4 regions of the Sphaerisporangium sp. NPDC051011 genome follow, and region 4 is predicted to be linked to each of the others. Evidence: riboswitches for the same ligand, from Rfam matches in the RefSeq annotation. Region 4 holds a riboswitch; each other region holds the start of a gene.
The links. Region 4 has a riboswitch for cobalamin ahead of AB0H21_RS38635 (hypothetical protein). Riboswitches for the same ligand answer to the same signal wherever they lie in the genome.
Positions count from the first base shown of each region.

Region 1 (7,644 bases), on a different contig from region 4:
CTCTTTCGTCTACGGGCGTCTGCCGGTCGAGCTAACTTCTAACCGGTTAGTTGGAAGCTAGGTCACCCCTCGCGGAGTTGTCAACTAAATGGTTAGGAGACTAGTCTGGGGGCATGCCGCCGAGAGATGCCGAAGCCACACGACGCCGCCTGCTGGACGCCGCTCTGCGGGAGTTCGCCGAGTTCGGCATCGCCGGGGCACGCGTCGACCGCATCGCCGAGGCGGCCGGCTCGAACAAGGCGCAGATCTACCACTACTTCGGCAGCAAAGATCAGCTCTTCGACGCCGCCTTCGAGACCATCGTGCGCGACACGGTGGCCGACACCCCGATCGACGTCCACGACCTGCCCGGGTACGCGGCCAGGCTGGCTCGCCGCTACGAGGAGCACCCGCAGGTCATGCGGCTGGCGACCTGGCAGCGCCTGGAACGCGCCGCCGACGCGCCCGTGCCGCTCGCCGTGAAGAGCGTCCGCGACAAGGTCGACGCCATCGCGCGCGCCCAGGACGAGGGCGTGCTGCCCCGGCACTATCCGCCCGGGGTCCTGCTCACCTTGGTGCTGCAGCTCGCGGCCGTGTGGACGGCGGTCAACCCCGAGTTCAGCGCCGCCATCGACATGGAGGGCGTCCGGCGCGAGGACGTCGTCGCCGACTCCGTCCGACGCCTGCTCGCCGGCTAGTGCATTCCGCTCCGGCGGATCGGCGCGTGCCCGGTGCTCCGCGGTGGTTCAGAGGGTTCCCGGTAGGGCGCGTAGCCAGGTCAGTGCGGCCTCCACGGTGTCCACGGTGTCCACAGTGTCCACGGTTTCCAGGGCGGCGGTCTCGGGGAGGGGTGGGCGGCGTACGACCACCACGGGCAGGGCGAGGTCGCGCGCGGCCGTGAGCTTCGCCCGCGTCATCGTCCCGCCGCTGTCCTTGGTGACCAGCACGTCGACGCGGTGCTCGCGCATGAGCGCCCGCTCGCCGTCGACCGTGTACGGACCCCGGTCGAGCACGAGGTGGTGGTGGGCGGGCATCGGCGGTTCGGGCGGGTCGACCGTACGGATCAGGAACCACAGGCCGTCCGCGCCGGCGAACGCGGCGAGCCCCTGGCGGCCGGTCGTGAGGAAGACCCTGCGCCCGAGCGCGGGCAGGACGGCGGCGGCCTCGTCCAGGGACGCCACCCAGCGCCAGTCGTCCCCGGCGTCCTGCCGCCACCCCGGACGCCGGAGCACCAGCAGCGGAACCCTCGCCTCCGCCGTCGCACGGACGGCCGAGGCGGTGATGCGCTCGGCGAAGGGGTGCGTGGCGTCGACCACCGCGCGGATCCCGTGCTCGCGCAGCCACGCCGCCATCCGGTCCGGGCCGCCGAACCCGCCGACCCGCACCTCGCCCTCGGGCAGACGGGGGTCGGTCACCCGTCCCGCCAGCGATGACACCACGCGGACGCCCGGGTCACGGACCAGCTCGGACGCGAGCCGCCGCGCCTCCCCGGTGCCGCCGAGTACCAGGACGCCGCCCCTCATCTGCCGCCTCTTTTCACGTGGTACATCCTTGGCCCATGACCACAGGGCTGCGGTACGGGTGGACGACCGGCGCGTGCGCCACGGCGGCCACCACGGCCGCCTACACCGCGCTGCTCACCGGCTCCTTCCCCGACCCGGTGGAGATCCTCCTGCCCCGGGGGCAGCGGCCGGTGTTCGCGCTCGCCGTCGAGGAACTGGTGGAGGGCCCGCCGGGCGAGGACCGGGCGCGGGCCGGGGTGGTCAAGGACGCGGGCGACGACCCGGACGTCACCCACGGCGCGCTGATCACCGCCGCCGTACGGCACGGAGCACCGGGGACGGGGGTGACGTTCCGCGCCGGACCGGGCGTCGGCACGGTCACCAAACCGGGGCTGCCGCTGGCCGTGGGAGAACCGGCCATCAACCCGGTCCCCCGTCAGATGATCCGCGACCACATCGCCCGGGTCGCCGCCGCGTACCGCGATGAGGGCGACGTGGTCGTGGAGATATCGGTCGAGAACGGTGAAGAGCTCGCGCGGCGCACCTGGAACCCCCGGCTGGGCATCCTGGGCGGCCTGTCCATCCTCGGCACGACCGGCATCGTGGTGCCGTACTCCTGCTCGGCGTGGATCGACAGCATCCGGCGCGGCATCGACGTCGCCCGCGCCGCCGGGCACGTCCACGTCGCCGCCTGCACCGGCAGCACGTCGGAGAAGGTCGCGACCGAGCTGTATGGCCTGCCGGAGGACGCGCTGCTCGACATGGGCGACTTCGCCGGGGCCGTCCTGAAGTACCTGCGGCGGCATCCCGTGCCCCGGCTTACGGTGGCCGGTGGCATCGGCAAGCTGTCCAAGCTCGCCGACGGGCATCTCGACCTGCACTCGGGCCGCTCCCAGGTCAGTACGGACGCCCTCGCCGCGATGGTGCGCGACGCGGGCGGGGACGAGGACCTCGCCGCACGCGTCCTGCGCGCGAACACCGCCCTCCAGGCGCTCACCATCTGCCAGGAGGCGGGCCTGCCGCTCGGAGACCTGGTCGCCACCGGAGCCCGCACCACCGCCCTTGGAGTGCTGCGCGGCGCCCCCGTCGAGGTCGACGTCGTCGTCATCGACCGCGCGGGCACCATCGTCGGCCGCGCGGGGTGAGCAGCGCTCAGCGGGCTCAGTGGGCATGGTGTGCGGCCCTGGCCGTCGCCACTGCGGCCGCGGTCTCCGCGATGCCCAGGTGGCGCATGCTTTCGCCGTCGGATTCGACGCGGTAGCCGTCCCCGGTCGCGACCACGAGCACGGCCGGCCCTCGGGGGCGCCCGCATTGACGCTCGCACCCCGCCCAGTGCACGGGCAACCTCCGTCCCGGGGTCTCGCCGTTGACGTCCGCCGTGGCCGCCTGAACCGTCGCGCGCCCGGTGCCGGACCGGCCGGTCGCGTGGGTGGCGTCGGCCTGGACGTCGGCCAGGGACTTGGCGCAGCCCGGACGTCCCGTGCAGGACGTGACCCCGGTCCACGGAGAGGCCGGGTCGGTGACCAGACCGGCCTCGCCCAGCCTCGCGAGCCACGATTCGGCGGTTTCCGGCCTCATACCCGGGACGATCACGCTCCGCCAGGGAGTGAGCCGTACCTCACCCGCGCCCGCCCGCGCCGCCTCGGCCAGCACGGACGCCTGCGCGGCCGTCAACCGTCCGAGCGGCGGCATGACGACGAGCGCCACCCGTCCATCGGTCTGGGCGAGGGGCCCCAGCCGGGGCGCGGGCCGATCGCCCAGACCGATGGACGGGGCGGGCCGGCTGCCGCCGAGTCCACCGGACGGCCGTCCGGACTGCTCCTGGAGGGGCGGTGACGCGGGCCCGTCCGCCGATCCGGGGCCGGCCACGCGGCCGGCTCCCGGCGCCCGTGCGGACACACGGGCGGTGATGTTCGCGGGGCCGTCGGCCAGCTCGGCGACGCGCCACGCGGCCGAGCCCTGGGCGGCGCGTTCGGCCAGGAACGCCTCGCCCGCGGCGATCATCAGGGGGACGACGTCGGAGGGCGCGGCGCGCAGTCCCGTGTCCCGCCCGGCCAGCAGCAACGCCCCCCGGACGTCCGCGGCGGGTGGCCGTGTGCTTTCGGTGGCCGGACGGGGGAGGTGCGCGGCGGAGGGAAGGGGGAGGTAGGCGACGTCTGCGGCGGGGAGCGCGACGTCGCCCCGTCCGTCGTCCACGGCGAACAGGAACCGGCCGGGCAGGTCCGCCAGGGCCGGGTGCGAGACGAGGGCCTCGTCCAGCTCGCGGACCAGCGGCGCCACCTCGATCAGCCCGCGACCGTCCAGCCCGGCCAAGGGGGACGCCAGGATGTTGCGCACGCGTTCGTGCGTGGCCGACGGCAGAAGCCCGATGGCGGCCATCCTTTCGGCGAACAGCTCCGCGCCCGGCCCGTCCAGCCCGCGCACCTGCACGTTCGCCCGTGAGGTCAGCTCGACGACCCCCGAACCGAGCGCCGCGCAGGCCGCGCCGAGTTCCGCGAGCCGCTCCCCGGTGAGCAGCCCCCCGGGCACCCGGACCCGGGCGACGGCTCCGTCCGCCGCCGGATGCGTCTGCAACGCCCCGGGGCAGGCGTCCGCCCGGGACCGCTCCCCGAACTCCGCATCTGCCACGTCGAGGATCGTAACCCGCCATCCGTCGTGAAACCGCCGCGGTCCTCCGGGCCGGCTCCTCGCACCCGGCGCGGACGGGGTGGGCGGGGTCGCATTCCGGCGGGGGGCGTGGTCTCATAGAGGCGACGGCAATACGGAGGAAGCCGGTGTGATTCCGGCGCGGTCCCGCCACTGTCACCGGGGAGTCAACCCCACCACAGGCCACGGCCCGGCAACGGGCGGGAAGGCCGGGGTGAGCGTCGATCCGGGAGCCAGGAGACTCCAGGCCGTGTGGACCTACTACCCGGGGCGCGGATCCCGAGTGAGGACGTGCCGTGCGCGATCTGCCAGTTCTCCCTGTTCTGCTGCTGTCGACCTCCGACACCGACCTGCTCAGCGCACGCGCGAGCGGCCTGCCGTACCGTCTGGGCAACCCCGCGAGGCTCGCCGCCGCCGACGTTCCCGCCCTGCTGGAGGACGCCGGGCTGGTCGTCGTCCGTCTGCTCGGCGGGCGGCGGGTCTGGGAGGAAGGGCTGGACGCCGTACTGGCGGGCCCGCTGCCGGTGGTCGTGCTGGGTGGTGAGCAGGCTCCGGACGCCGAGTTGATGGAGCTGTCCACCGTCCCGGGCGGGGTGTGCGCCGAGGCGCACGCGTACCTCGCCCACGGGGGGTCGGCGAACCTGGCCGAGCTGCACCGCTTCCTGTCCGACACGGTCCTGCTGACCGGCCACGGCTTCGCGCCGCCCGCGCCGACCCCGAACTGGGGCATCCTGGACCGTCCGGACGCCCGGCCCGTGGAGGCCGGGGTGGCCGTGCGGCCCGTCGTCGGGGTGTTGTACTACCGCGCGCACCACGTGGCGGGGAACACCCGGTTCGTCCAGGTGCTGTGCGACGCCATCGAGGACGCGGGCGGCCGGGCGTTGCCGGTGTACTGCGCGTCGCTGCGCACGGCCGAACCCGCGCTTATGGATGTGCTCGGCCAGGTGGACGCGCTGGTCGTCACCGTGCTGGCCGCGGGCGGCACCCGTCCCGCCACGGCGTCGGCGGGCGGCGACGACGAGGCGTGGGACGTGGGGGCGCTGGCACGGCTGGACGTGCCGATCCTGCAGGGCCTGTGCCTCACGGGGGACCGCGAGACGTGGGAGAGCAGCGACGACGGGCTGTCTCCGCTGGACGCGGCCTCGCAGGTGGCGATCCCGGAGTTCGACGGGCGCATCATCACGGTCCCGTTCTCGTTCAAGGAGGTCGACGCCGACGGGCTCCCGGTGTACGTGGCGGACCCCGAGCGCGCGGCGCGGGTCGCGGGCATCGCGGTCCGGCACGCGGCGCTGCGGCACGTGCCGCCCGCCGACCGGCGGATCGCCGTGATGCTGTCGGCGTACCCCACCAAGCACGCCCGCATCGGCAACGCCGTGGGCCTCGACACGCCCGCGAGCGTGGTGCGCCTGCTGGCGGCGATGCGCGACCGGGGGTACGACATAGGTACAGGCGGGGAGATCCCGGGCGTCGACCGGCAGGACGGCGACGCGCTGATCCACGCGCTCATCGCCGCCGGCGGCCAGGACCAGGACTGGCTGACCGAGGCGCAGTTGGAGGGCAACCCGGTCCGCATCTCGGCCGCCCGCTACCGCGAGTGGTACGCCACCCTGCCCGGGGACCTGCGGGAAGGCATGGAGCGCCACTGGGGCCCGCCGCCGGGCGAGTTGTTCGTCGACCGCTCCCGCGACCCGGACGGCGAGATCGTGCTGGCCGCGCTGCGCGCCGGGAACCTCGTGGTCATGGTGCAGCCGCCGCGCGGGTTCGGCGAGAACCCGATCGCGATCTACCACGACCCCGACCTGCCGCCGAGCCACCACTACCTGGCCGCGTACCGCTGGCTGGCGGACGGCTTCGGCGCGCACGCGGTCGTCCACGTCGGCAAGCACGGCAACCTGGAGTGGCTGCCGGGCAAGTCGGCGGGGATGTCGGCGTCCTGCGGCACGGACGCGGCGCTCGGCGACCTGCCGCTCGTCTACCCGTTCCTGGTCAACGACCCGGGCGAGGGCACGCAGGCCAAGCGGCGCGCGCACGCCACCCTGGTCGACCACCTCGTGCCGCCGATGGCCCGCGCGGACAGCTACGGCGACATGGCGCGGCTGGAGCAGCTCCTGGACGAGCACGCCTCGATCGCGGCGATGGATCCGGCGAAGCTGCCCGCGATCCGCGCCCAGATCTGGACGCTGATCCAGGCCGCGCGGCTGGACCACGACCTCGGGGTGGCCGACCGTCCGCACGACGCGGAGTTCGACGACTTCCTGCTGCACGTCGACGGCTGGCTGTGCGAGGTGAAGGACGTGCAGATCCGCGACGGGCTGCACGTCCTCGGCGAGGCGCCGCAGGGCCGCGTCCGGGTGGATCTCGTGCTGGCCATGCTGCGCGCCCGGCAGATGTGGGCGGGCAACGCCGCGCTTCCCGGCCTGAGGGAGGCGCTCGGCCTGTCCGAGGACGGCACCGCCGGCCGCGCGGGCGTGGACGAGGCCGAGGCGCTGGCGGAGGCCCTGGTCGAGGGCATGGAGGAGCGCGCCTGGGATCCGGGCGCGGTGGCCGAGGTGTGCGCGGCCGTCCTGGACGGCTCGGCCGGGGACGCGGGCCAGGTGGTGCGGGTTCTGGAGTTCGCGGCGACGGAGGTCGTGCCCCGGCTGGCGCGGACGTCCGACGAGATCGACGCCGTGCTGCACGCCCTGGACGGGGGGTACGTGCCGGCGGGGCCCAGCGGGTCGCCGCTGCGTGGTCTGATCAACGTGCTGCCGACCGGGCGGAACTTCTACTCGGTGGACCCGAAGGCGGTGCCGAGCCGTCTCGCCTGGGAGACCGGGCAGGCCATGGCCGACTCGCTGCTCGCCCGCTACCGCGCCGACACCGGTGAGTGGCCCCGTTCGGTCGGTCTGTCGATCTGGGGCACCAGCGCCATGCGCACGGCGGGCGACGACGTGGCCGAGGTGCTGGCGCTGCTCGGCGTCCGCCCGGTGTGGGACGAGGCGTCGCGGCGGGTGACCGGACTGGAACCGATGAGCCCGGCCGAGCTGGGCCGCCCCCGGGTGGACGTCACGGTCCGCATCAGCGGGTTCTTCCGCGACGCGTTCCCGCATGTCGTGGTGATGCTGGACGACGCCGTCCGCCTGGTCGCGTCTCTGGACGAGCCGGAGGACGAGAACTATGTCCGCGCGCACGTCCTCGCCGACACGCGGGATCACGGGGACGAGCGGCGGGCCACCACCCGCGTCTTCGGCTCGCGCCCGGGCGCGTACGGCGCGGGGCTGCTGCCGCTGATCGACAGCCGCAACTGGCGCGACGACGCCGACCTGGCCGAGGTGTACGCCGTGTGGGGCGGGTTCGCGTACGGCAGGGACATGGACGGAGTGCCGGCGCGCGGGGACATGGAGGCGGCCTACCGGCGCATCGCGGTGGCGGCCAAGAACGTCGACACGCGCGAGCACGACATCGCCGACTCCGACGACTACTTCCAGTACCACGGCGGCATGATCGCCACCGTCCGCGCGCTGACCGGCCGCGCGCC
Region 1 is NZ_JBFAGG010000002.1:653,674-661,317, forward strand. Features, by position in the region: gene AB0H21_RS07120 (TetR family transcriptional regulator) at 114-677, shown strand; gene AB0H21_RS07125 (cobalt-precorrin-6A reductase) at 726-1,502, opposite strand; gene AB0H21_RS07130 (cobalt-precorrin-5B (C(1))-methyltransferase) at 1,538-2,626, shown strand; gene cobG (precorrin-3B synthase) at 2,643-4,109, opposite strand; cobalamin riboswitch at 4,246-4,371, shown strand; gene cobN (cobaltochelatase subunit CobN) at 4,433-7,644, shown strand, end outside.
Region 1: linked by a shared signal. The riboswitch ahead of cobN (cobaltochelatase subunit CobN) and the one ahead of AB0H21_RS38635 (hypothetical protein) in region 4 are both predicted to bind cobalamin.

Region 2 (7,644 bases), on a different contig from region 4:
TGAACACGTTGGACACCTGCGGCTCGACGCACTCGTAGCAGCCTGCGATGGAGGCGATGGTGGCCGTGGGCGCGATCGCGATCATCAGCGAGTTGCGCAGCCCGGTGGCCGCGATCCGCTCGCGCAGGGCGGCCCACTCGCCGGGGTGGACGGGCCGCGCCGCCGGGTAGTGGTCCAGGTGCAGGACGCCGCGCGCCGCCCGCGTGTCGGCGTACGAGGGGTGCGCGCCGTGCGCCTCGGCGAGGTCGCAGGACGTCTGGTACGCGGCCAGCGCCATCTCCTCGCTGACGCGGCTGGACAGCGCCAGCGCCTCCGGCGAGTCGAACGGCAGCCGCAGTGCGAAGAACACGTCGGCCAGGCCCATCACGCCGAGCCCGATCGGCCGCCAGCGCTTGTTCGCCGCCTCGGCCTCCGGCGTCGGGTAGAAGCCGCGGTCGATGGACCTGTCGAGGAACCGCACGGCCGTCGCCACCGTGGCGCGCAGCCGCTCCCAGTCGAGCCCGCGCTCCACCAGGTGGGCGGCGAGGTTGACCGAGCCGAGGTTGCACACGGCGGTCTCGGCGTCGCTGGTCACCTCCAGGATCTCGGTGCACAGGTTGGACAGGTGGATGACGTTCCCGGGCAGCGCCGTCTGGTTGGAGGCACGGTTGGAGGCGTCCTTGAAGGTCATCCAGCCGTTGCCCGTCTGGGCCAGCGTGCGCATCATGCGCCCGTACAGGGCCCTGGCGGGGACCTTCCGGACGTACCGCCCGGCGGCCTCGGCCTCGCGGTAGGCGGCGTCGAACGCCTCGCCCCACAGGTCGGTCAGCTCCGGGACCTCCTTGGGGTCGAACAGCGACCACTCGCCGTCCGCCTCGACCCGGCGCATGAACTCGTCGGGGATCCAGTTGGCCAGGTTCAGGTTGTGGGTGCGGCGGGCCTCCTCGCCGGTGTTGTCGCGCAGTTCGAGGAACTCCTCGACGTCGGCGTGCCACGGTTCGAGGTAGACGCAGGCCGCGCCCTTGCGCCGCCCGCCCTGGTTGACGGCGGCGACGCTCGCGTCCAGCGTGCGCAGCCACGGGACGATTCCGTTGGAGTGCCCGTTGGTGCCCCGGATCAGCGAGCCGCGCGAGCGGATCCGCGTCCAGGCGATGCCGATGCCCCCGGCGTACTTCGACAGGCGCGCCACCTGGCCGTACCGCTCGTAGATCGCGTCCAGCTCGTCGCGCGGCGAGTCCAGCAGGAAGCACGACGAGAGCTGCGGGCGGCGGGTGCCGGAGTTGAACAGCGTCGGCGAGCTCGGCATGTACGACAGCGTGGAGGTCAGCCGGTACAGCTCGCCGGCCTCGGCGACGGTGTCCGCCAGGCCGCAGGCCACGCGGAGGAAGAAGTGCTGCGGGCGCTCCAGCACGCCCCGGGTCACGGGGTGGCGCAGCAGGTAGCGGTCGTAGACGGTGCGCAGCCCGAAGTACTCGAAACGGTCGTCGCCGCCGGGGTCCACCAGCCCGTCCAGCACGGCCGCGTTGTCCCGGACGAAGTCCGCCAGGCGGTCCTGGACCAGCCCCGCCGCGTGCGTGGCCGCGACCGACTCGGAGAACGACCGCACGCCGTGCGCGGCGGCCTCATCGGCGATCTCCTCGGCGAGCAGCCGCGCGGCGACGCGGGAGTTGGCGGGGTCGGCGATGACCCGGGCGGCGGCCTCCTCGATGGCGAGCCGCCTGTGCTCGCTCCCCGCCTCCGGCCGGTACACCGGCCGCGAATCCGTCACCGTCACGTGCTGTCTCCTTCGTGCGCTCGGATCACCCCGGAGGAAGGCACGGCGGAGCACGACCGGGCACCCGTGAGCGGGCATGCCGGTCTCCCCGTCCGGCGGCCCTCCCTCGGGGCCTGGACGACGTCACCGGCAGGTCTTCGGACTCGCGGGCGCACCTCACACGCCTACTGGCCGTCGCTTCCCAGGCCGCGGGCGGCCCAGTGCTGATGTGACGGCGGTCGTTCCCGCTCACCGCTGCGGGGCAGTCCCGGATTCACACCGGATTCCCTCTTGCCTCGCCCCGAGGAGCGAACCAGCGACGAGCATGGATCCTACATCTAGTGTCCTGCCCCGCAACAACCCCTATAGGTTGTGTCGCTCCCATGCACCCAGCGTGACCATCCACCCCCATCCCGGACGTGGAGGCGACCGATCGAGCTGACGGGTCACGGCACGTCGTGGCGCTACACGCGGACGCCGAGGTCGCCGAGGGCGCGGCCGAGGCGGGCGGACTCCACACCCAGCCATTGGCGGAACTCGTCGCCGTCGAGGTACAGCGGGGTCCAGCCGTTGCGTACGCAGATCGCCTGCCAGCGTGGCGAGTCCGCGACGCCGCGGCACATCAGGGCCAGCGCCGCCCTGTCGGCCTCGGCAAGGTCGCCGGATCCGAGCAGGCCCCGCCAGTTCGCGCAGTACAGGTGGACGTCGGACTCCAGCAGCGTCGGGGCCTCGACGCCGGGCAGGCGGTCCGGCGAGGACACCGCGAGCACCCGCAGTTCCCCCGACCGCACGCGCGGCCGCACCGCCGCGTGCCCGGAGATCGCGACCGGGGCGCGTCCGGCCGCCAGCGCGGCGACGGCCTGCTCGCAGGTCGGATAGGCCGCGTACCGGACCAGGCGCGGGTCGACGCCGAGGCTCTGGGCCAGCATGCCGAGCAGGACGTGGTCGACCCCGCCCGTGTTCCTGCCCGCGACGGCGAGCCGGGACGGGTCGCGCCGCAGCGCGTCGGCGAACGCGCCGAACGTCGTCAGGCGCGAGGCCGCCGGGACGACCAGGAGCTCCCACTCGCCGCAGAGGCGGGCCAGCGGGGTGGTGCCGGCGAAGGCGGTGGCCTGGCGGACGTCCCGCACCGTCCCGACCAGCTCGGGCTCGGCCATCAGCATCATGCCGGGTTGCCGGGCGCGGGTGAACTCGGTCAGCGCCGACTCGAGCGGCCGGTTGACGACCCGCACCGCTCCGGCCAGCGACTCGCGCTCGGCCACTCCTTTGAGCGACCGGGCGATCATGTCCGTCTCGCCTCCCGCCGGCCCGGGCACCACCATTGAGACCGTGGCGGAGGCGAGCCTGCGGGGGTCGGTGGCGCTCCCGCATCCGGTGGCCATTGCGACAAGCCCCGCCCCGAGCGCGAGCACCTGGCGACGACGCATGGTTCACGCCCTTTCCCCCGATATCACCTAAATGCCCAGCTCACCGCCCCCGCACACGGCCCTCACCCACCCTCCACGGCCCGGCGGGACCGCCTTCGGCGAAGGCTCGATCCCCCGTGCGGGGGAGGGGGTTCCCGATGTGGGGGGAGTCGCCGGGGGCGGGCCGGGCGGGAGCGTGGGGGTGCGCTCAATTCGTATCCCCGCGAAGGAGATCATCGTGTCGACGTCCCAGCAACCGGCGAGTTCGTCCTCGTCGCCGGTTTCGCCCACCACTCCGGGGCGGCCTCCGGAGCCCTCCCCGGTTCTGTCCCGCCCGTCCTCCGCCGCCGCGTCCCGCCCGTCCTCCTCGGTCCCGTCGCACCTGTCGTCGCCGGAGCCTCCCCCACGGACGGCCTCCGGATCGCCCCGGGAACCGTCCCCCGAAAGGGGCTCCGGGACGTCCACCGGCAGAACGCGGCGGGGAATCGGGGCCGCCGTCTGGGGCGGTTACGCGGCCGCCGTCTGGGCCGCCGTCTACGGGATCGCGGCCCTCTACTGGACGATTTCCGGCAAAGGCTTCCCCTTCGGACCCGACGCGTTCACCAGATCGTCACCCCTGTTAAGGGAGGTCTCCCCGCAGGTGGGGGCACCCGTCTTCGCTGCGGTCCTGCTCGTGGCCACGGTGGCGCTCCTGGCCATGGCCGGACGGCACGCGGTGATGCCGGGACGCGCCCTGCGGGTCTCACTGCTCGCCTTCGGCTGGACCGTGACGGCCGTCCTGCTGATCGGCGTGCCGACCGTGGACGTGCTGGGGCTCACCGGCTACGCGCCGATGCTCATCCTCGGCGCCCCGTTCGGATGGCCCTCGGACATCGACTACTCCCGGGTGCTCGACTGGTCGCTGCTGAACCAGTTCTGGTCCCTGGCGGGCGGATTCCTGCTCGCGTTCGCGGTGCTGTCCTGGCAGCGGCGCAGCCGTGGCGCGTGCGCCCGATGCGGCCGGGACGACGACCACCGGCCCGGGGACGGGCTCCGCGTCCTCGCGTGGAGCCGCCGGGCGACGATCACCGCCGTGGCGATCCCCCTCCTGTACGCCGCGAGCCGCTTCGCCTGGGCCATGCACATCCCGCTGGGCATCGACGACGCGAAGCTGCGCTTTCTGTGGGACTCGGGGGGCGTCTGGGCGGGTTTGGGGCTCGCGAGCTTCGCCACGGTCGGCGCGATCCTCACCCTGGGGCTGGTACGGCGCTGGGGCGAGGTCTTCCCCCGCTGGATGGTCGGCCTCGCGGGCCGCCGTGTGCCCGTCAAGCTGGCGGTGATCCCGGCGGCGTACGTGGTCCCCATCGTGATCACGGGCGGCATCGGCATCATGACCTCGCCGGAGCTCGTGAACATGACGGGCTACAGCCCCGTCCTCATCGCCACGCACATGCTCTGGCCGCTGTGGGGCGTCGCCCTCGCCGTCGCGACGTACGCCTACTACCTGCGACGCCGCGGCGCCTGCCGGACCTGCGGACGCGAGGGATGACCGCCATGCGAACGGACCCCGGCCCCCTCGCCTTCGAACCAGGCGACCCCGGGACGGCCCGGCGTGATCCGCGCGGCGGCGACGAGCTCGTGTCCCGTCCGGCCTGGCGAGGCGGGCTCATGGGCTCACCCCTCGGGGCTGACGAAGCCGGACTCGTAGGCGGCGATCACGGCCTGCGTGCGGTCACGGACGGCGAGTTTGGTGAGGATGTTCCCGACATGGGTCTTGACGGTCTCGGCCCCGACCACCAGGTGGGCGGCGATCTCGGCGTTGGACAGGCCGGTCGCCATGAGCCGCAGGACGTCCTCCTCCCGGTCGGTGAGCCGGGCGCGGCGCAGCCGGTCGGCGGCCGGGCCCGTGGCCGCGGGCCCTCGCCCGTGGGACCCGGCCAGGCGGCGGATCGCGGCGGGGAACACCAGGGACTCGCCCCGCGCCACCACCCGCACGGCCTGTACGACCTCCGCCGGGCGGGCGCGCTTCAGCAGGAAGCCGTTCGCACCCGCCCGCAACGCCTCCGTACACGTGGTCGTCGTTCTCGAACGTGGTGACGACGAGCACCTTCGGGGGCGCGGCGGAGGCGGCCAGCAGGCGGCGCGTCGCCTCGATGCCGTCGATGGCGGGCATCCGCACGTCCATGAGCAGGACGTCGGGCCGGGAGCGCGCCACCATCGCCATCACCTCGGCTCCGTCGGCCGCCTCGCCCACGACCTCCAGATCGGGCTGCGCGTCGACGATGACGCGCAGCCCGACCCGGATCAGCTCCTCGTCGTCGACGATGGCCACGCGGATCGCCGTCACACCGCCCTCCCTGCCGTGCGGACGGGCGAGATCACCGTCACACCACCTTCCGAAGCGGGCAAGGCCCGGACGCCCGGCAGCCGGAGCGAGGTATCAGGAACCGGACGGAAAGCGGGCGGATTCATCGGGGCGGCTCCACTGGGAGGCGTACCGACACCTTCCACTGCCCGCCGTCCGGCCCGGCGGTCATGGAGCCGCCCAGGATCGTCACCCGCTCCCTCATGCCCGCGAGCCCCCGCCCGCCCTCACGGGGTGCGAGCACGCCTGTGACGGGATTGGTCACCTCGATGGCGAGCGCGCGGGCGCCGGCGGCTACGCGCAACGCCACGGGGACCGGCCCGGCGTGCCGCAGTACGTTGGTGAGGCTCTCCTGGATGATGCGGTACCCCTCGCGCGACACGGAGGCGGGCAGATCGTCCACCGGCCCCTCGACCTGGGCGCGCACGTCGACGCCGGTGCCGCGCGAGTGCTCGACGAGACGGCGCAGCTCGCCCAGCCGGTGCTCGGGCGCGCGATCCGCGGACGAGCCGTCCCCCGGACGGGGGCCGACGCCGGTGGTCCCCGGCAGGGCGTCGCCGTCGCCGGCGGGGTCGTGTTCGCGCAGCATGCCGAGCACGCGGTCCAGGTCCTCCGCCGCGGCGCGGCCGGTCTCCTCGATGGCGGCGAGCGCGCGGCCGGCGAACTCCGGGTCCGTGCGCAGCAGCTCGCGCGCGGCGGCGGCCTGTAACGTCGTCACGGTCAGCGCGTGGCCGATGGAGTCGTGAAGCTCGCGGGCCAGGCGGTTGCGCTCGGCCAGCCTGGCGGCGCGCGCCTCCAGCGCGGCGATCCGCTCGGCGGAGGACGGGCCGAGCAGCACCGGCGCCATCACCGCCGCGAGGCCGCCGAGCCCGGCGACGGCGTAGAGCACACCGACCAGCATGAGGACGCCGAGCAGCCCGAGCCACGGGCCGTCCTGCCGGCCCAGCGGCCCGAGCCGCAGCCCGTCGAGCGCACCGCTCACGACGCCCAGCGACTCGACGGCGAACGCCAGCCCCATCACCAGCGGGATGAGCAGCAGCAACCCGACCAGTCCCCCGGCGGCCAGGTGGACGGCGAACCACAGGGCCGCCCGCAGGCGGGTCTCGCGCGCCGCCCTGCCGGGCTCGGCCGTCACCGGCGGGTCGGGAAGGGCCACGCCGAGCAGCGAGCGGGCCGCCGCGATCTCCAGGGCGCGGGTGCCGCGCAGGAACGGAGGCACCAGGCCGATCACGGCCACCAGGGCGAGCACGAGTACGAGCAGCCCGTACGGCTCGCCGGGGACGGCGAACATGCCGGCGAAGGCCACGCCGAGCAGGATGTACGGCAGGAGCAGGACCGCGCCGAGCAGCAGGTGGACGGCGCGCCGGTAGGTCGTTCCGCTGACGAGCGGGGCGACCAGGGCACGAATCCACACGCCAGCCATTCTCCCAGACCACCCGGCCCAGCCCACGCCGTCTCTCAGCGGCCTCACAGCACCCGGACGGTTTTCAGTGCTGATCCGGCGGGGACGTGGTGACCGTCACGGGTGGCCGAGGGGGCGTCAGCGGTGGCGGGGTCGGGGCTTGAGGCGGGTGCCGGGCAGAGCCGGGGCGGGCAGCGGCGCGCCGTCGAAGCCCTCGACGGTGCCGAACGCGCCGCCCTCCGCCCATTCCTTGCGGAACCGCTCGATCTCCTCGTGGGTGCGGCCGACGAAGTTCCACCACATGACGAGCTGTTCCTCGAACGGCTCGCCGCCGAGCAACAGCACCCGGCTCGCCGGCCCCGCGGCGACGGCCAGCTCCGTCCGCCCCTGCCCGAGGTACAGCAGAGGCCCCGGTTCCAGGGCCTCGCCGTCCACCTCGGCCGCGCCGGCCAGCACCAGCGCGGCGTACTCGAAGTCCGGCCGGACGGGCAGTGTGACCGCCGCCCCCGCCTCCAGGGCCACCTCGGCGCCGACCAGCGGGGTGTGGGCGCGGGCGGGTGAGGTCGCCCCGCCGAGCTCGCCGATGATGACGGTGGTCGTGACGCCCGGCGCGGTCAGCACGGGCAGGTCGGGGTGGTGGTCGAACGCCGGGTCGGTGTGCCGGGACCCGTCGGGCAGCGCCACCCAGAGCTGGACTCCGTGCAGCATGCCCTCCGCGGGCGACTCCTCGGCGTGGGAGATCGCGCGGCCGGCCGTCATG
Region 2 is NZ_JBFAGG010000013.1:43,988-51,631, reverse strand. Features, by position in the region: gene AB0H21_RS27955 (ribonucleoside-diphosphate reductase subunit alpha) at 1-1,753, opposite strand, end outside; cobalamin riboswitch at 1,864-2,065, opposite strand; gene AB0H21_RS27950 (tripartite tricarboxylate transporter substrate-binding protein) at 2,197-3,159, opposite strand; gene AB0H21_RS27945 (hypothetical protein) at 3,779-4,666, shown strand; partial or broken gene AB0H21_RS27940 (response regulator transcription factor) at 4,792-5,464, opposite strand; gene AB0H21_RS27935 (histidine kinase) at 5,586-6,896, opposite strand; gene AB0H21_RS27930 (pirin family protein) at 7,023-7,644, opposite strand, start outside.
Region 2: linked by a shared signal. The riboswitch ahead of AB0H21_RS27955 (ribonucleoside-diphosphate reductase subunit alpha) and the one ahead of AB0H21_RS38635 (hypothetical protein) in region 4 are both predicted to bind cobalamin.

Region 3 (7,644 bases), on a different contig from region 4:
GAGATCATGCGCCAGCCGGGGCCGAACTCCCACAGAAGCGAGGCGAGGCGCGCGCCGTCCTCGTGCCGGTGGCTCAAAGACAGCACGGGCGCTCCTCACGGGCGGGTCTCATGGGCGGGCTCATGGTCGCACGAGGTTGACCAGCGGGCGTCCGCCCGGGCCGGCGCTGACGTGGACGCGCGCGCCGAAGTGGCGGGCGAGCAGCGGCTCGGTGAGCACGTCCCCGGCCGGGCCGGAGGCGACGTGCCGGCCGCCGGCGATGAGCAGCATCGTGTCGGCGTACTGCCCGGCGAGGCCGAGGTCGTGGATGGTGGTGACCACCGTGAGCCCGTCGGCGAGGCGCAGCCCGTCCACGAGCTCCAGCACCTGCTGCTGGTGGCCGAGGTCGAGGGCGCTGGTGGGCTCGTCCAGCAGCAGGACGGGCGCCTGCTGGGCGAGCGCGCGTGCGAGGACGACCCGCTGGCGCTCGCCGCCGGACAGGTGGCCGAGCGGGCGGCCGGCGAGCGGGGACAGGGCGAGGCGTTCGAGCACCGAGCCGGTGATCTCCCTGTCTCGGCGGGACTCGTGGCCGAGATAGGAGATGTACGGCGTGCGGCCCAGCATGGCGTACTCGAACACGGTCATCGCCGGGGGGAACAGCGGGTCCTGCGGGGCGTACGCCATCAGCCGGGCGCGCTGCCGGGGCCGGAGGCCGCGCGCGGGCACGCCGTCGACGAGCACCTCGCCCCGGGACTCCACCATGCCCATCATGGCGCGCAGCAGCGTGGACTTGCCCGCGCCGTTCGGGCCGATGACCGCCAGCCATTCGCCGCCGCGCACCGACAGCCCGACGCCGGACAGGACGGGTCGCCCGTCCAGCGAGACCTCCAGGTCCCGCACCTCGACCGGGGGCGCGCCGTCCCCGGTCACACGCTCACCGCCCGGGTGGCGCGCAGGACGCCGACGAAGAACGGCGCCCCGACGAAGGCCGTGACCACGCCGATCGGCAGCTCGGCCGGGGCGAGCATCGTTCGGGCGAGCAGGTCGGCGAGCACCATGAACGCGGCCCCGCCCACCAACGACAGGGGCAGCACGACCCGGTAGGAGCCGCCCGCCAGGCGCCGCACGACGTGCGGGACGACCACGCCGACGAACCCGATGAGCCCGCTGACCGCGACCGCCGACGCCGTGGCCAGGGAGGCGGCGCACAGGACGACGAGCCTGACCCGCCGGGCGTCGACGCCGAGGCCGACCGCCTCGTCGTCCCCCACCGACAGCACGTCCAGCAGCCGCCCGTGGGCCAGCAGGACCACCGACGACACCACGGCGTACGGCGCGACCAGCCACACCTGCGACCAGTCGCCGCCGATGCCGCCGAGGATCCAAGAGTAGATCTTCTGCAACTGCTCGACGCGGATCTGCTGCACGAACGCCTGGAGCGCGGCGAGGAACGACGACACCGCGACCCCGGCCAGGACCAACGTGGCCGTACCGCCGCCGCGTCCCGCCGTACTTCCGAGCGCGTACGCCAGCAGCACCCCGCCGATCGCCCCGCCGAACGCCGCGAGCGGCACCAGGCCGTCCACCTGGATCAGCACGATCATCAGGGTGGCGGTGAAGCCCGCGCCCGCGGCCGCGCCGAGCAGGTAGGGGTCGGCGAGCGGGTTGCGGAACACGCCCTGGTAGCCGGCGCCGGACATCGCCAGCAGGCCTCCGACGATCGCCGCCAGCACCACGCGGGGCAGGCGCAACTGGACGAGCAGCCCCTTCTCGACCGGCGACAGCCCGGAGTCGACCGTGACGAAGGGCAGCCGGTCGAGCAGTTCGAGCGCCACGCCCTTCAGTGGCATGCCGACCGCGCCGATCACCAGCCCGAGCAGCACGCAGACGGCCAGCACGGCGAGCGCGACCGTGAGGGCGGCCGTCCGCGACCGCGCCGAAGCCCCCGGGGCCGCGATGGGCGCCGGGGACTCGGGCGGGGGCTCGGTGGAAACCGTCGCGGGTTTCAGCCGGAGGCCTTCCCGACGGCCTCGCCCACCATTTCGACGAGGTCGACGACGCGCGGCCCCCAGCGGGAGGCGATGTCGTCGTCCAGGGGGATCACCCGGTCGTTCTTGATCGCCGAGAGCCCGGCCCAGCCCGGCCGCTTGGCGAGGGTCTCCTTGGACTGGCCGCAGCACTTGATGTCGGCCAGGAAGATCAGGTCGGGGTCGGCCTTGACCACGAACTCGCTGGACAGCTTGGGGTAGCCGCCGGCCGTGTCGGGCGCCTTGTCCGCGATGTTGGTCAGCCCGAACAGGCCGTAGATCTGGCCGAGGAACGTGCTGGAGGTCACGGAGTACGGCGTGCTGTCCAGCTCGTGGAGGTAGGTCAGGTTCTTGCCCTTGGGCGCGGCGGCGGCGAACGCGTCGATCCGTCGCTTCATGTCCGCGGCGACCTGGCCGGCCTTCTCCGCGTTGCCGGTGGCCGCCCCGAGGTCGGTGACCTCGTCGTAGGCCTCGTCCAGCTTGGTGGCTGCGGGCTCCAGCAGCACCGGGACGCCGACCTTGGTGAGCGCGGCGACGACGCCGTCGATGTCGTTGGACACAATGACCAGGTCGGGCTGCTTGGCGATGATCGCCTCGGCGTTGGGCTTGAACCCCGACAGGTCGGTCTTGGGCGCCTCCGGCGGGTAGTTCGACTGGTCGTCGACGGCGAGGACCTGAGGGCCCGCGCCGATCGCGAACAGGGTCTCCGTATGGCTGGCCGACAGAGAGATGATCTTCGTTGGCTTCTTGGCGATCGTCACCGGGCCGTTGCCGGCCTGGACGGTCACCGGGAAGCCCGCGGCCTGCGCGGTTTCGCCGGGGGATGTGGCGGGGGCGGGGGTGGTCTCTGCGGTGCCGGTCGGCTGGCCGCATCCGGCCAGCGTCAGCGCACCCAGCAACGCGCCCGCCAAGGCCGTGCGTACGGGCCTCACGTGGGTTCCTCCTGTTGCCGGGAAACGAGGGACCCGTGATGTGGGACGGATCACCCTTTTTCCACGAGGGTTGACGACGTCGGCGCGGCAGGAGGCGACCTGGCTCGATCCGGGGGGATCTCACAGTTGCGGGACAGCGCCGGACTCACACCGGCTTCGCTCCACGCCGCGCGTCACCGGAACCGTATCAACTGGGTTCATTGCCGCCTCCAGCGCGGCGGGTTCAGGGCGCTGTGCCCATGGCCTCGCTCCGCTCGGCGGTTCGGGGCGCTCCTTTAGGCGGCGTTCTTCCGTCGTCACTCGGAAGGGGTTCGTTCCTCACCCCTTCCTCCCTCCTCCTCCAGAACACCGCCGCGCCCCGAACCTGCCCATGGCCTCGCTCCGCTCGGCGGTTCAGGGCGGCCTTCAGGGACCGGCTCCGATCAGGCCCACCGACACCGGTTCCACGCTCGGGTCCCCGATGTGTGCCGACACTGGCGGCGGGACTAGCCCAGCCCAGGGCGTACCGGTCACGAGCCTCATGACGGCGGATATCCGGACAGTACAACCTGCCGTAGTCGGCCGGACCATTGACCGAAAATCTTGCTCCAGGTCAGAAGATCGTGATATCAACTCGATCATGTGTCACTTTGCCGTAAGAGTAGCCGCTTGGGAAGTTTGCGGCTTCTGCGGCACCCGGTGTTCGACGTAGAGCTCCCGGCGAGACGAGGAACCCCTCGTAGCGGTGCGCCTCTGGGTCGTTGAAAGGGTGGAGAACGTCGGAATGCCGGTCGAAATCAACGCTGCCCGTACCAGGAAACGGAACATGCTGGCACGGGTGGCGCCGGCCATCGTGCGCGACCCCGCGAACGGCCTGGCCGCGCTGGGCAGGCAGGCCGGCGGGCGGATCGTCCGGCTGAACCTCGGCGTGCTGCGGCCCTACCTGGTGACCCACCCCGACCACGTCCAGCACGTCATGCGCGACAACTGGACCAACTACAGCCGCCAGGGCATGTTCTGGCAGCCGCTCGGCCGCCTGCTCGGCGACAGCATCCTCGGGGACGGCCCCGGCTGGGAGGCCAGCAGGAGGATCCTCCAGCCGCTGTTCACGCCGAAGTACGTCGCCGCGCTCGCCGGGACGATCGCCGCCACCGTCGACGCGCGGATCGAGGAACTGGAAGCGCGCGCCCGCTCGAAGGACCCGATGGACGCCGCCCGCACGATGGGCGCCATCGTCAACCAGAGCGTCGTGCGCGTGCTGTTCGGCGACCGGATCTCCCTGCGGGACGGCGAACGCCTCACCTCCGCCTACCACACGGCCGACGCGGCGGTCTTCACCCGGCTGCTCCTGCCGTTCATGCCGTACCGGGTGCCGCTGCCCGGAGACCGGGCGTTCAAGACCGCGGTCTCGACCATCGACGAGATCATCTTCCCGTTGATCCGCGAGGTCAGGCGGGACGCGGCCGACGGCTCCGACGTCGTCTCGGCGCTGTGCCGCGCCCAGGAGGCGGACGGCACGCCGCGCGACGACCGGCGCGTCCGCGACGACCTCGTCAGCATCTACGCGGCGGCGTCGGTGACGACGGCGTCGACGCTCACCTGGACCTGGCCGCTCCTGGAGGCCCACCCCGAGGTGGCCGCGAAGGTGTACGCCGAGATCGACCGCGTGGTCGGCACCGGCCCCGCCCTGCCCGCGCACGTGCCCGAGCTGCGCTACACCAAGATGGTGCTGCAGGAGGTCATGCGCCTCTACCCCTCCGGCTGGCTGCTGCCCCGCACGGTCGTGCGGAGCGAGACCCTCGGCGGGACGCGCCTGAAGGCCGGCTCGATGGTGCTGATCAGCCCGTACGTCACCCACCGGCTCGACGAGGTGTGGGACCGGCCGCTGGAGTTCGACCCCGAGCGGTTCTCCCCCGACCGCGGCGAGCGGCGGCACCGGTACGCGTACTTCCCCTTCGGCGGCGGCGCGCACCAGTGCGTCGGCAAGCACCTGTTCTACATGGACGCCCCGCTGATCATGGCCGCCATCCTGAGCCGGTTCCGCCCGGCGGCGCTCGGCGGCCGTACCCCCGCGCCCGCGGCGACGGCGCTGCTGCGCCCGCGCGGCACGGTGGGACTCCGGCTGCTTCCCGTGAACTGCGCCGGGCAGGGCCCGCGATGACGGCTCCCGCCCGCGAGTGGCCGGGCGCCACGGAGTCCGGGCTGATCTGCGCGGTCGCCGGAAGCTCCCAGCGGCAGATGCGCGAATGGCTCGAGGCCTACCCGGGCCTGTTCTCGGCCAAGCCGTTCGACGACGCGCTGACCAGCACGTTGTCCCTGGCCATGGCGTTCAGCGGCCCGTGGTTCACCGCCGAACGGCTCTCGGTGGCCAACAAGGCCACCCTGTGGGCGTTCGGGCTCGACTGGCAGGTGGACTACGTCGCGGCCTCGGCGCCCGAGGTGGACGACATCGCCCGCCGGTGCCTGGCCGCCGCCGACGGCGCGGACCCGGCCCCCGGCGACGACCTGGCGCGGTTCCTGGCCGACCTCCGGCGGGACCTGTCCGCCGCCCCCGCCTTCCCCGCGCTCGGGCACGTCTGGCGCGAGGAACTGCGGGTCATGCTGGCGGCGATGCGCCTGGAGCGGGAGTGGCGCGACGCGGGCACGGTCCCCTCACTGGAGCAGTACCTCGGCAACGCCGACAACCTGGGCTTCACTTTCGTCTTCGTCTCCCATCTGATCCACACCGGCGCGCCGTCCGGCGCCATCGCGGCGGTGCGGGAGGCGGCTGCGGCCGTGCAACGGGTGATCCGCCTGCTGAACGACCTCGGGACCTACCGGCGGGACGTGGAGTGGGGCGACCTGAACGCCCTGCTGCTCGGCGCGCCCCGCGAGGAGGTGGACCGGCGCCTCGCCGCGCTGGCGGCCCGGGCCAGGGAGCTGATCGAGCCTCTGCGGGACGGCGACCCCCTGATCGCCGGCTACCTCGAACGTCAGATGGACTTCTGCGCGGGCTTCTACCGGCTCGCCGACTACTGGGGCGACTTATGAGCATTCACGGTGACGCGCTGACCGCCGACGTCGCCGCCGAGGCCCGAACCCTGGTGTCCGGGCTCATGACGCGCCCGTGGGGTGACGCCTCGCCCTCGGTGTACGAGACGGGGCGGCTGGCGGCCCTGGCCCCGTGGCTGACCGGGCACGCCGAGCGGATCGCGTTCCTCGTGGACACCCAGCGCCCGGACGGCCTGTGGGGTCCGCACGAGGACTACGCGCTCGTCCCCACGTTGAGCGCGGCGGACGCGCTGCTCGGCGAGCTCGTCCGGACCTCCCCCGCCTGCTCCCCTGCCGTGGCGGAGGCCGCCGGACGCGCCCTGCGCGCGCTCGGGCTCCGGGCGCGGCGGGGCTTCGGCGCGCCGCTGCCGGACATGCCCGCGATCGAGCTCGTCGTCCCCGCGCTGGTCACCTCGGTCAACCGGCTCGTCCGCGCCCTCGCCGGCTCCTCCGTGCCCGGGGCGTGGGAGTCCTGCCCGCTCTTGCCCTTCCCCGAGGACATGGACGACGCGCGGGTGCGGCTCGTCCGCGAGCGTCTGCGGCAGGGCGCTCCCCTGCCGGTGAAGCTGATGCACGCCCTGGAGGTCGCGGGCGAGGCCGCCGTGCGGGCCCCCGCCGTCGTGGTGACCCCCGAGGGGACGGTGGGCGCGTCCCCGGCCGCCACGGCCGCCTGGCTGGGCGAGCCCGGCGGCCCCGGACGGTCGGCGCCGCTGGCGCACGAGCACCTGGAGGCCGTCGTGCGGCTGTCGGGCGGCCCGGTGCCGTGCGCGGTCCCGATCACGGTGTTCGAGCGCGGGTGGGTGGTGAGCTGGCTGCTGCGCGCCGGCATCCCTGTGGACGTGCCGGACGAGCTTGTGGCGAGCCTCGGCGAGCGGATCGACCCAGACGGGGTGGCGGCGGGGCCGGGGCTGCCCGCCGACGCCGACACGACGTCGGTGGCGCTGTACGCGCTGGCGCTGCTCGGCGCCCCGCGCGAGCCCGGCAGCCTCTGGGCGTACCACACCGGCACGCACTTCAGCACGTGGCTCGGCGAGGACGGGCACTCGACGACGGTGAACGCCCACGTGCTGGACGCGTTCGGCCAGTTCACGGCGGCCCGCCCCGACGCGCGCCCGCGCTACGCGGAGGCCGTCCGGCGGCTGGCGGCCTGGCTGTGCGCGCGGCAGCGGGCGGACGGGAGCTGGACGGACCGCTGGCACGTCTCGCCGTACTACGCCACGGCGTGCTGCGCACTGGCGCTCGGCGAGTTCGGCGGGACGGCGTCGCGCCGGCCGGTGCGGCTGGCGGCGGACTGGGTGCTCTCGTCCCAGCGCCCGGACGGTTCCTGGGGGCTGTGGGACGGCACGCCCGAGGAGACGGCGTACGCGTTGTACCAGCTCCTGCTGGCCGGGGGCGGCACCGCGGGGAGCGCCAGGAGCCGGCGTCTGTCGGCCGCGATCGAGCGGGGGCAGGAGTACCTTCTGCGGTCCGCCGGGCGGGTCGAGGACCCGCCGATGTGGGTGGACAAGGACCTGTACCTGCCGGTGGCGATCGTCCGGGCCGTGGTCACGGGGGCGCTCCACCTGGCACGGAGCGTCACGACGTCGGAGCACTAGAGGGCACATCAGCCGACAAACGTGATACCGAATCGCATAACCCGACAGCCAACCCGACATGTTTACAAAAGTGACACAGAACAGTCGGAGAACCATTTGCCA
Region 3 is NZ_JBFAGG010000003.1:5,945-13,588, reverse strand. Features, by position in the region: gene AB0H21_RS07390 (adenosylcobinamide amidohydrolase) at 1-83, opposite strand, end outside; gene AB0H21_RS07385 (ABC transporter ATP-binding protein) at 121-909, opposite strand; gene AB0H21_RS07380 (iron ABC transporter permease) at 906-1,829, opposite strand; gene AB0H21_RS07375 (ABC transporter substrate-binding protein) at 1,985-2,938, opposite strand; cobalamin riboswitch at 3,007-3,140, opposite strand; gene AB0H21_RS07370 (cytochrome P450) at 3,744-5,078, shown strand; gene AB0H21_RS07365 (terpene synthase family protein) at 5,075-5,947, shown strand; gene AB0H21_RS07360 (prenyltransferase/squalene oxidase repeat-containing protein) at 5,944-7,542, shown strand.
Region 3: linked by a shared signal. The riboswitch ahead of AB0H21_RS07375 (ABC transporter substrate-binding protein) and the one ahead of AB0H21_RS38635 (hypothetical protein) in region 4 are both predicted to bind cobalamin.

Region 4 (7,644 bases):
CCGCCGTCGCCTTTCGCCGCCCATGGTCGCACACGCCGCTCTGTTCGCAAAAGCTCACATTCTTCGCACCGACTCGCGGGGGCCAGGGCGTTCCGGCGCCAAGGGGGATCGGCCGGCGGGCACCATGGTGATGACCAGCCCGGCGTCGGCGACCCCCTCCGTCGCCGAACGCGCGGCCGCACTCCCTGTGATGCCGCCGTGGCGAGCGCGGCGCCGTTCACGTCGAGCCGTGCACATCATGGCCGTTCTTGACGAGGTTGACGGCCATGCGGCCGCCCATGCCGCCCAGTCCGATGAAAGCGATCTTCATGACAGTCCCAGCTCCAGGTCCCCCAGGGGGGCGAAGAACGCTCCGACCTCCTCGGGCGAGGCGGCGACCGCCCACCGCGGCGTCCGGTCCTTGTCGATGATCTGGGCGCGGATGCCCTCCCGCAGGTCCGGGTGGCGCAGGGCCCGGCACGACACCCGGTACTCCTGGTCGAGCACCTCCTCCAGCGAGCCGAGGAGCCCCGCCCTGCGGATCGCCTCCAAGGTCACCTTGAGCGCCGTCGGCGACCTGCCGACGATCTGCTCGGCCGCCTCCTTCGCCGCGTTGTCGCCGCTGTCCAGCAGGAGCTCCACGATCTGCGCGACGCTCTCGGCCGCGTAGCAGACGTCGATCCAGGCACGCTGTCCGGCCAGCGTCCCGTCCGGGGCGGCACGCGCGTAGGTCTCCAGGGCGTGCGCCACCCCGTGCTCCTCCACGGCCCGGCTGAAGGCGGCCAGGTCGGCGGAGGGGACGAAGTGATCGGCCAGCCCGCAGAGGATGGCATCGCCCGCCCCGATCGACGCCCCGGTCAGCGCCAGGTGCAGGCCGATCTCACCGGGAGCGCGCGAGAGCAGGTACGTACCCCCGACATCGGGGACGAGGCCGATGCCGGTCTCGGGCATGGCCAGTCTCGTGCGCTCGGTGACCACGCGCACGCTGCCGTGCGCCGAGACTCCGACACCGCCGCCCAGGACCAGGCCGTCCATGAGCGCGACGTACGGTTTGCCGTATCGGGCTATGTGGGCGTTGAGGTGGTACTCGTCCCGCCAGAACGCGGGCGTGGCGTCACCTCCCTGGCGAATGTCATGGTAGACGGAGCGGATGTCGCCCCCGGCGCACAGGCCGCGTTCGCCCGCGCCGCTGATGAGCACGACGTCGACCGCGTCGTCCGCCTCCCACGCGCGCAGCGTGGCGTCGAGGTGGCGGACCATGTCATGGGTGAGGGCGTTGAGGGCCTGCGGCCGGTTGAGCAGGATGTGTCCGAGGTGGCCGGAGCGCGTGGTCTCGATGTCCATCAGGCGGCCCCGATCAGTCCGCGGGCGACGATGACGTGCATGATCTCATTGGTCCCTTCGAGGATCTGGTGCACCCGTAGATCGCGCACGATCTTCTCTATGCCGTACTCGGTGAGGTAGCCGTATCCGCCGTGGAGCCCCTTCGAGCCGGCCGGCGGGACCCTCGCCTGGACCCGGCCGGTGTTGGGATCGTGCACCTCGCCCGAAGAAGCGGAGGTGCCGGGGAGATGCTCGCCGCCGATGATATGGGTCAGCTCACGCATCATGCGTGTTCGCTCCATCCTCGTGGACAACACGTACCGAACCCGCGGCCGGTATCCTGACTCCCGGATCGGCGCGCGTCATCCGGCCTTCCCAGCTCTCGCCAGTGGCCCTGTCGAGCGATGACGCACATCCCCGGTCACAGTGGCGGGACCGCGCTGGATTCGCACCAGCTTCCCTGCACCGCGGCGTTACTTACCCCAAATATAGTTGGACGTCCTAGTAAGTCCAGCTTCCAGGCACCGCTTCCCGGCAGTGCAGGGCGGCACCCCGACCGGCGGCGCAATCAGCAAGTGTGCGCTGGGTTTCGGACGGGTCTCGTCGGATTCGGCCAGCGATGTTAATATCAAGCCGTTTATCCCAAGTGAATACTTTCGTCCGTGGCGAGGAAGCCGGTCAAAGTCCGGCGCTGTCGCGCAACCGTAGGTCACCGGAAGGTGGCGAGTCGGGTCCGTGCCGCGGACGAGTGATGTCTGACCACTGTCGCGAGTAGCAGGGGTGGACACGATCCGGCCGTCAGGTGCGCATCGTCCTCTCCTGCTCATGCAAAAGGACGAGGCGTGGACCGCACCTTTCGCAGAAATCGACGGTCGACTGTCGCGGTGCTGTCCGCTGTAGCCGGCATCGTGGCGGCGATGGTTGCGTCCGGCCCTGTCGCGGCCGCTTCGGCCGACGGCGTGGAGGCCGCGCGGAGCAACGCGCGTTGGCTGGCCCGTCAGCTCGCCGCCGACGGGACTTTGCAGAACCCGATGGGTGGCGCGCTGCCCGACCACGGGCTCATGATCGACACCTTGTTCGCGCTGCGGGCCGCCGGAGAGGGCGAACGCGGCGAGGCGACCGTCCGGTACCTGGACGACGAGCGGCACGCGAGCGACTACTTCACCTGGGACGGCCTGGTGCCCGGCATGGGCTACGACGCGGTGATCGTCGGCGGGGCCACGGCGAAGGTGCTGGTGGCCGCGGAGGTCTCCGGACGGGACCCGCGGAACTTCGGCGGCCACGACATGGTCGCCGAGACCCAGGGCACGATCATGCGGTCGGGCCCGGACAAGGGGCGCGTCAGCGACTACTCCAAGAACCCCGACCTCGCGGACTCGGTCAGCAACAACGCGAACGTGTTCGGGCAGGCCCTGGGCGTGATCGGGCTGGCGGGCGCCGGCGAGAACGACCGGTTGGCCATCGACACGCTGGTGACGCAGCAGTGCGCGGAAGGCTACTTCCGGATCTTCTTCGGCTACATCCCGACCTCCGAGACCGGCGACCATGTGACGCCGAACGGCAACAAGGTCTCGACGTGCGACGAAGGCAAGCCGTTCGACCAGTCCGCGCCCGACGGCGACGCCACGGGCATGGCCCTGTCGGCGCTGCTGGCCGCGCGGCACGCCGGCGCGACCGGGCTCGACGGGCCGATCGACGCCGCCGTGTCCTGGTTGAAGGCGCACCAGAAGGCCGGGGGCGGCTGGGGCGGCGGCGTCAGTACCGAGGCGCCGAACACCAACAGCACCGGGCTCATCGTGCAGGCGCTCGCCGACGCGGGCGGCGCCGACGACGCCGTCGAACGCGGCACCGCCTACCTGAAGTCCGCGCAGGTCACGGCCACGGCGGACGGCGGCAACACGCTCAGCGGCCAGATCGGCGCGATCGCCTACACGCCGGAGGAGTACCAGGCCGCGCGGACCGGTGGGATCGCCGGGCTCGACACGTGGATCCGGGCGAGCGCCCAGGCCGCGCTCGGGCTCGCCCGGATCGGGTTCCACGACCTGACGCAGGGCAGGGTCCCGCCGCCAGACCCCGACCCCAGCTCCTCCCCGACCCCAAGCCCGTCCGTCAGCCCCACAGTGAGCCCGTCACCCACCCCTACGGTCACCCCGTCCGCCACCCCTACGCGCACGCCGTCGCCCACCCCTTCGGCCGGCCCCACGGCCACCCCTTCGCCGACCAGAACCCCGACGCCACGGCCGACCCCGACGCCCACACCGAAACCCACGACGAAGCCAACGCCCAAGCCCAAGCCCAAGCCCAAATCGAAACCGAAGCCCAAGCCGAAGTCCAAGCCCAAGCCCAAGTCGAAGTCCAAGCCCAAGTCGAAGTCGAAGTCGAAACCCACGTCCAAACCCAAGCCGAAACCGCGATCCACCGCGACGCCGCACCCGCTCAAGTCCGTCTCACCGCTGGGCGGCAAGCCAGGCGGGAACACGCCCCCGCCCGCCGTCCCCGCCGGGCTCGACGAGAGGCCGCCGCCCGGCGACCTGTCCGGGCCTGGCGTGACGCCGACGCCCGGCGCCCTGCCGGAGTCCGGGACGCCGCCGCAGGCGCAGGCCGCTGACGCCGGTCCCGCCGGACGGCTGGGCGCGTACTTGGCCGGTCGGCTCGTGAACGGCGACCATGTCGAGGTCACCAAGGACGGCGAGACGTACGTCGACTACGACGCGACCGCGGAACTCGTGCTGGCGTTGCGGGTCCTGGGCGAGCAGCAGGCCGCCGTCACCCAGGCGTCGCTGTTCCTGCTGCTGCCGGATTCGATCCAGGCGTACGCCTACGGCGCGCCGTACGAGCAGGGCCAGGCGGCCTACGCTGAGCCGCTGGCGAAACTCCAGATCATCGCCCGGTTCCTCCAGTCCGAGCCCGCCGCGCCCGCCGACCTCGCGACGACCGCCGACCGGCTCAGGGACGGCCTCACCCAGCTCAGAACGGCGCAGGGCCGGTTCGCCGACCGCGGCGCCCAGGGAGATCCGGACGGCTCGGTCCGCAGGCAGGCGTGGACCATCCTCGCGATCACGGCGAGTGGGGCTCCCGGTGAGGCCGCGGCTCCGCTGGACGTGCTCCTGGGGAGCCAGTGCTCGGACGGGTCGTTCCCGGCGGACCTGAACACCAAGGACTGCGCGGCCGGGGACCTGGCCGCGACCGCCGCCGCGGTCGTCGCCCTGAACGGCCAGCCCCGCAGCACTCCCGCGGCGGCGGGGAACGCGGCGGGCGCACCCGCGGCGATCCAGGCCGCGACCCGGGTGAACGGCGCGCCCGCGGGCTGGTCGCAGCACCGCGTCACCGCCCTGACGGACGCCGCCGCAGTGCTCACCTCTCGTACGTCCGGCGACGGCCTGGTGCGGTCCGGCGGCCGGGTCGACGTGGTGCTGAGCGCGGCCGTCGCCGCGGGCCGCCGCGCCGCGGGCCTCGACGCGGGCGACACCACACGGGCACTCGGCGCGCTGCTCCAGGCCGACGGCGGGCTCGGCGTGTCCGGAACCGGCAGCGACCTGCCGACGAGCATCGCCGCGGCGTCCGGGATGGCGGGCCGCTCGTGGCTGAGTACGCCCGGTTCGCCCGTCACGATCGGCCTGCACCTGACGGGCCGGCAACTGGACGCGCGCCGCGTGGCCGCCGAGGACAAGTGGCCGACATGGCCGATCTTCGCCCTCGCCGCGCTGCTCGCCGTCGCCGGGCTCGGCTACACCGGCCGCCGCCTCAGCTCCCGCCACCTCGCCTCCCGCCCATTCGTCTCCCTCCGACTCGCCTTCCGCCGACTCGCCTTCCGCCGACTCGCTCCCGTGGGAGCGGGCGCCACCGCATTCGGCTCGCCATCCGCCGGAACTTCGCCCGCAATCCAACCTCCCGCCCCGGACCCGACCGCTTCTAAGGGGAACACCACGTGAGAAGGATCTTCGCCGGACTCTGCGGCCTCGTCGTGTCAGCCGCGTTATCGGTCGCCGTGCAGACGCCGGCGCACGCCGCCGGCTATGACGGCATCTGCACCGGTGCCGACGCCCTGACCGGCGTCACCATCGTCATCGACTTCCAGGAACTGAACGGCAACGGCGGCACACCCGCCCCGACGGTCACCCGCTGCTCCCCGAACCCCACGCCGGGCACGCAGCGGACCGGCATCCAGGCCCTTCAGGACGCCGGCATCAGCGTGACGGGCGTCGCGCAGTGGGGGCTGGCGTTCGTGTGCCGGCTGCAGGGCCGCCCCTCGGCCGCCGAATCGATCCCCATCACCAGCAACCCGAACTACCACGAAGCGTGCGTCGTCACCCCGCCGGCGGCCGCCTACTGGTCGTACTGGCACGCCACGGGCGCCGGCACGACGTGGACGTACAGCAGCTACGGCGCGTCCAACCGCAACGTGGTCCCGGGCGGCTTCGAGGGCTGGTCGTTCTCGCTGAACAAGACCGCCACCTCGAACCCGCCGCCCGGCGTCACTCCGAACAACCCGGCGGTCAACCCGAACAACCCGACCGTGAACCTGTCCGTGGACGACCTGGACCGCAAGATCAATCTGGGTCAGAGCACGTCGCTGACGTGGACGTCGACGAACGCGACCTCGCTGGCCGCGTTCTCGGTCGCGCCGGCGACGGGTGGCGGCTCCTGGTCGGGTGCGCTGGCCGTCCCCGGCGGCACGAAGACGATCACGCCGACGGCGAAGGGCACCTACACGTACACGATCAGCGCCACGGGTACCGGCGGGACCGTGTACAACACGGCGACACTGACGGTCCAGTGACGCTATCGTCCATCCGCGGCACCCGGACGGCCCTGCGCGCCGTCCGGGTGTTCGCCGCGGCAGCCGTCCTGCTGGTCACCGCCCACCTGGCGCCGGCCGGCGCGTCCGCGATCGACCCGTCCCGGGGCCTGCCGGGGTTCTGCCCGGACGGCAACGGCGTCACCGTCGTCGTCGACTTCCAGGGGCTGGGCGGCACGCCGATCGTGCGCTGCGACCCGCGGCGGGAACGCGGCACCGGCCTGGACGCCCTGAAGGGCGCGGGCTTCCAGATCGACGGGGTGCGGCGGTGGGGCGAGGCGTTCATCTGCCGGATCGAGAACCGTCCGTCCGCCGTGGAACAGATACCGGTGAAGGGCAACGAGGGCTACCGGGAGGCGTGCATCGACACGCCGCCCGCCGCCGGGTACTGGTCGTACTGGCACGCCGGCAACAACTGCGCCTGGAAGTACAGCCAGTGGGGCGTCAAGAACCGCGACTTCATCCCGGGCGGTTTCGAGGGCTGGTCGTTCTCCCTGAACGCGACCGCCGACACCAACCCGAAGCCACGGATCGCCGCGGTCCGTCCCGGAACGGAAGGCGGCCCGTGCAACGCCCGCGACGAGCCCGCTCCCACGTCCAACGACCCGAGCGCGGTCCAGCCCAGGCCGGGCGGCGGCGACACCCGGCAGGACTCGCCGGCCCCTGATCCCCCTGCCACGCAGGATCCCGCTCCGCGCGCGAACCCCGACTCCCCCGCGGCGCAGGACCCCGCTCCTCGCACCGACCCCCCTGCGGCCCAGGATCCGGCCCCGCGCGCCAACCCTGACTCCCCGGCCGCGCAGGCCCCCGCTCCGCACAGCGACTCCGATTCCCCCACTGCGCAGGCTCCCGCTCCGCGCGCGAACCCCGGCTCTCCCGCCGCACAGGCTCCCGCCCGGCGCACCACCCCTGACTCCCCCGCCGCGCGGGATGTCACGGGCACGGACCCGGCGCGGCCAGAAGAACCGGGAGGATCGGGAGGATCGGGGCCGGCGACACCGTCCGGGCAGGACTCCCCGCCCGGTGACGGAACCGTGCCGCCCCCTCTGCCCCGCACCCGGCAGACGTCCGTCCCGGACGACCCTTCCCGCAATGTGGCCTTCACCGGCGGGGAGGACGCCCCGGACGTCACCGAGCTCGTCAGGGAGCAGTCCGGCGCGAGCGACCGCGCGCCCTGGGTGGCGGCGGCCGCGATCGTCGTGCTCGGCGCGGCGACGTGGCTGACCGCGCGCCACCGCCGACGCGCCCGAGACGCCTGATGCGCTCGCATTCGGCCTCCTATTTCCTGCCGCGCGACCTGCACCCGGGCGCCTGGTGGGCGTGGACGCTGGGCCTGGCGGTCGCGGCGAGCCGCACGACGAACCCGTGGCTGCTGCTCACGATCGTCGCGGTGGTGTGTCACGTGGTGGTCGCCCGCCGCTCCGAGGCGCCGTGGGCGATGGCGTTCCGCGTCTATCTCGTGCTCGGCGCGGTGATCGTCACGTTCCGAGTGTTGTTCCGGTTCGTCTTCGGCGGTGCGGAGGGCACGACGATCATCGTGAGCC
Region 4 is NZ_JBFAGG010000027.1:20,631-28,274, reverse strand. Features, by position in the region: gene AB0H21_RS38650 (NAD(P)-binding domain-containing protein) at 218-310, opposite strand; gene AB0H21_RS38645 (enoyl-CoA hydratase/isomerase family protein) at 307-1,323, opposite strand; gene AB0H21_RS38640 (acyl-CoA dehydrogenase family protein) at 1,323-1,589, opposite strand; cobalamin riboswitch at 1,615-1,802, opposite strand; adenosylcobalamin (AdoCbl) riboswitch at 1,945-2,090, shown strand; gene AB0H21_RS38635 (hypothetical protein) at 2,187-5,234, shown strand; gene AB0H21_RS38630 (hypothetical protein) at 5,231-6,082, shown strand; gene AB0H21_RS38625 (hypothetical protein) at 6,079-7,359, shown strand; gene AB0H21_RS38620 (energy-coupling factor transporter transmembrane component T) at 7,359-7,644, shown strand, end outside.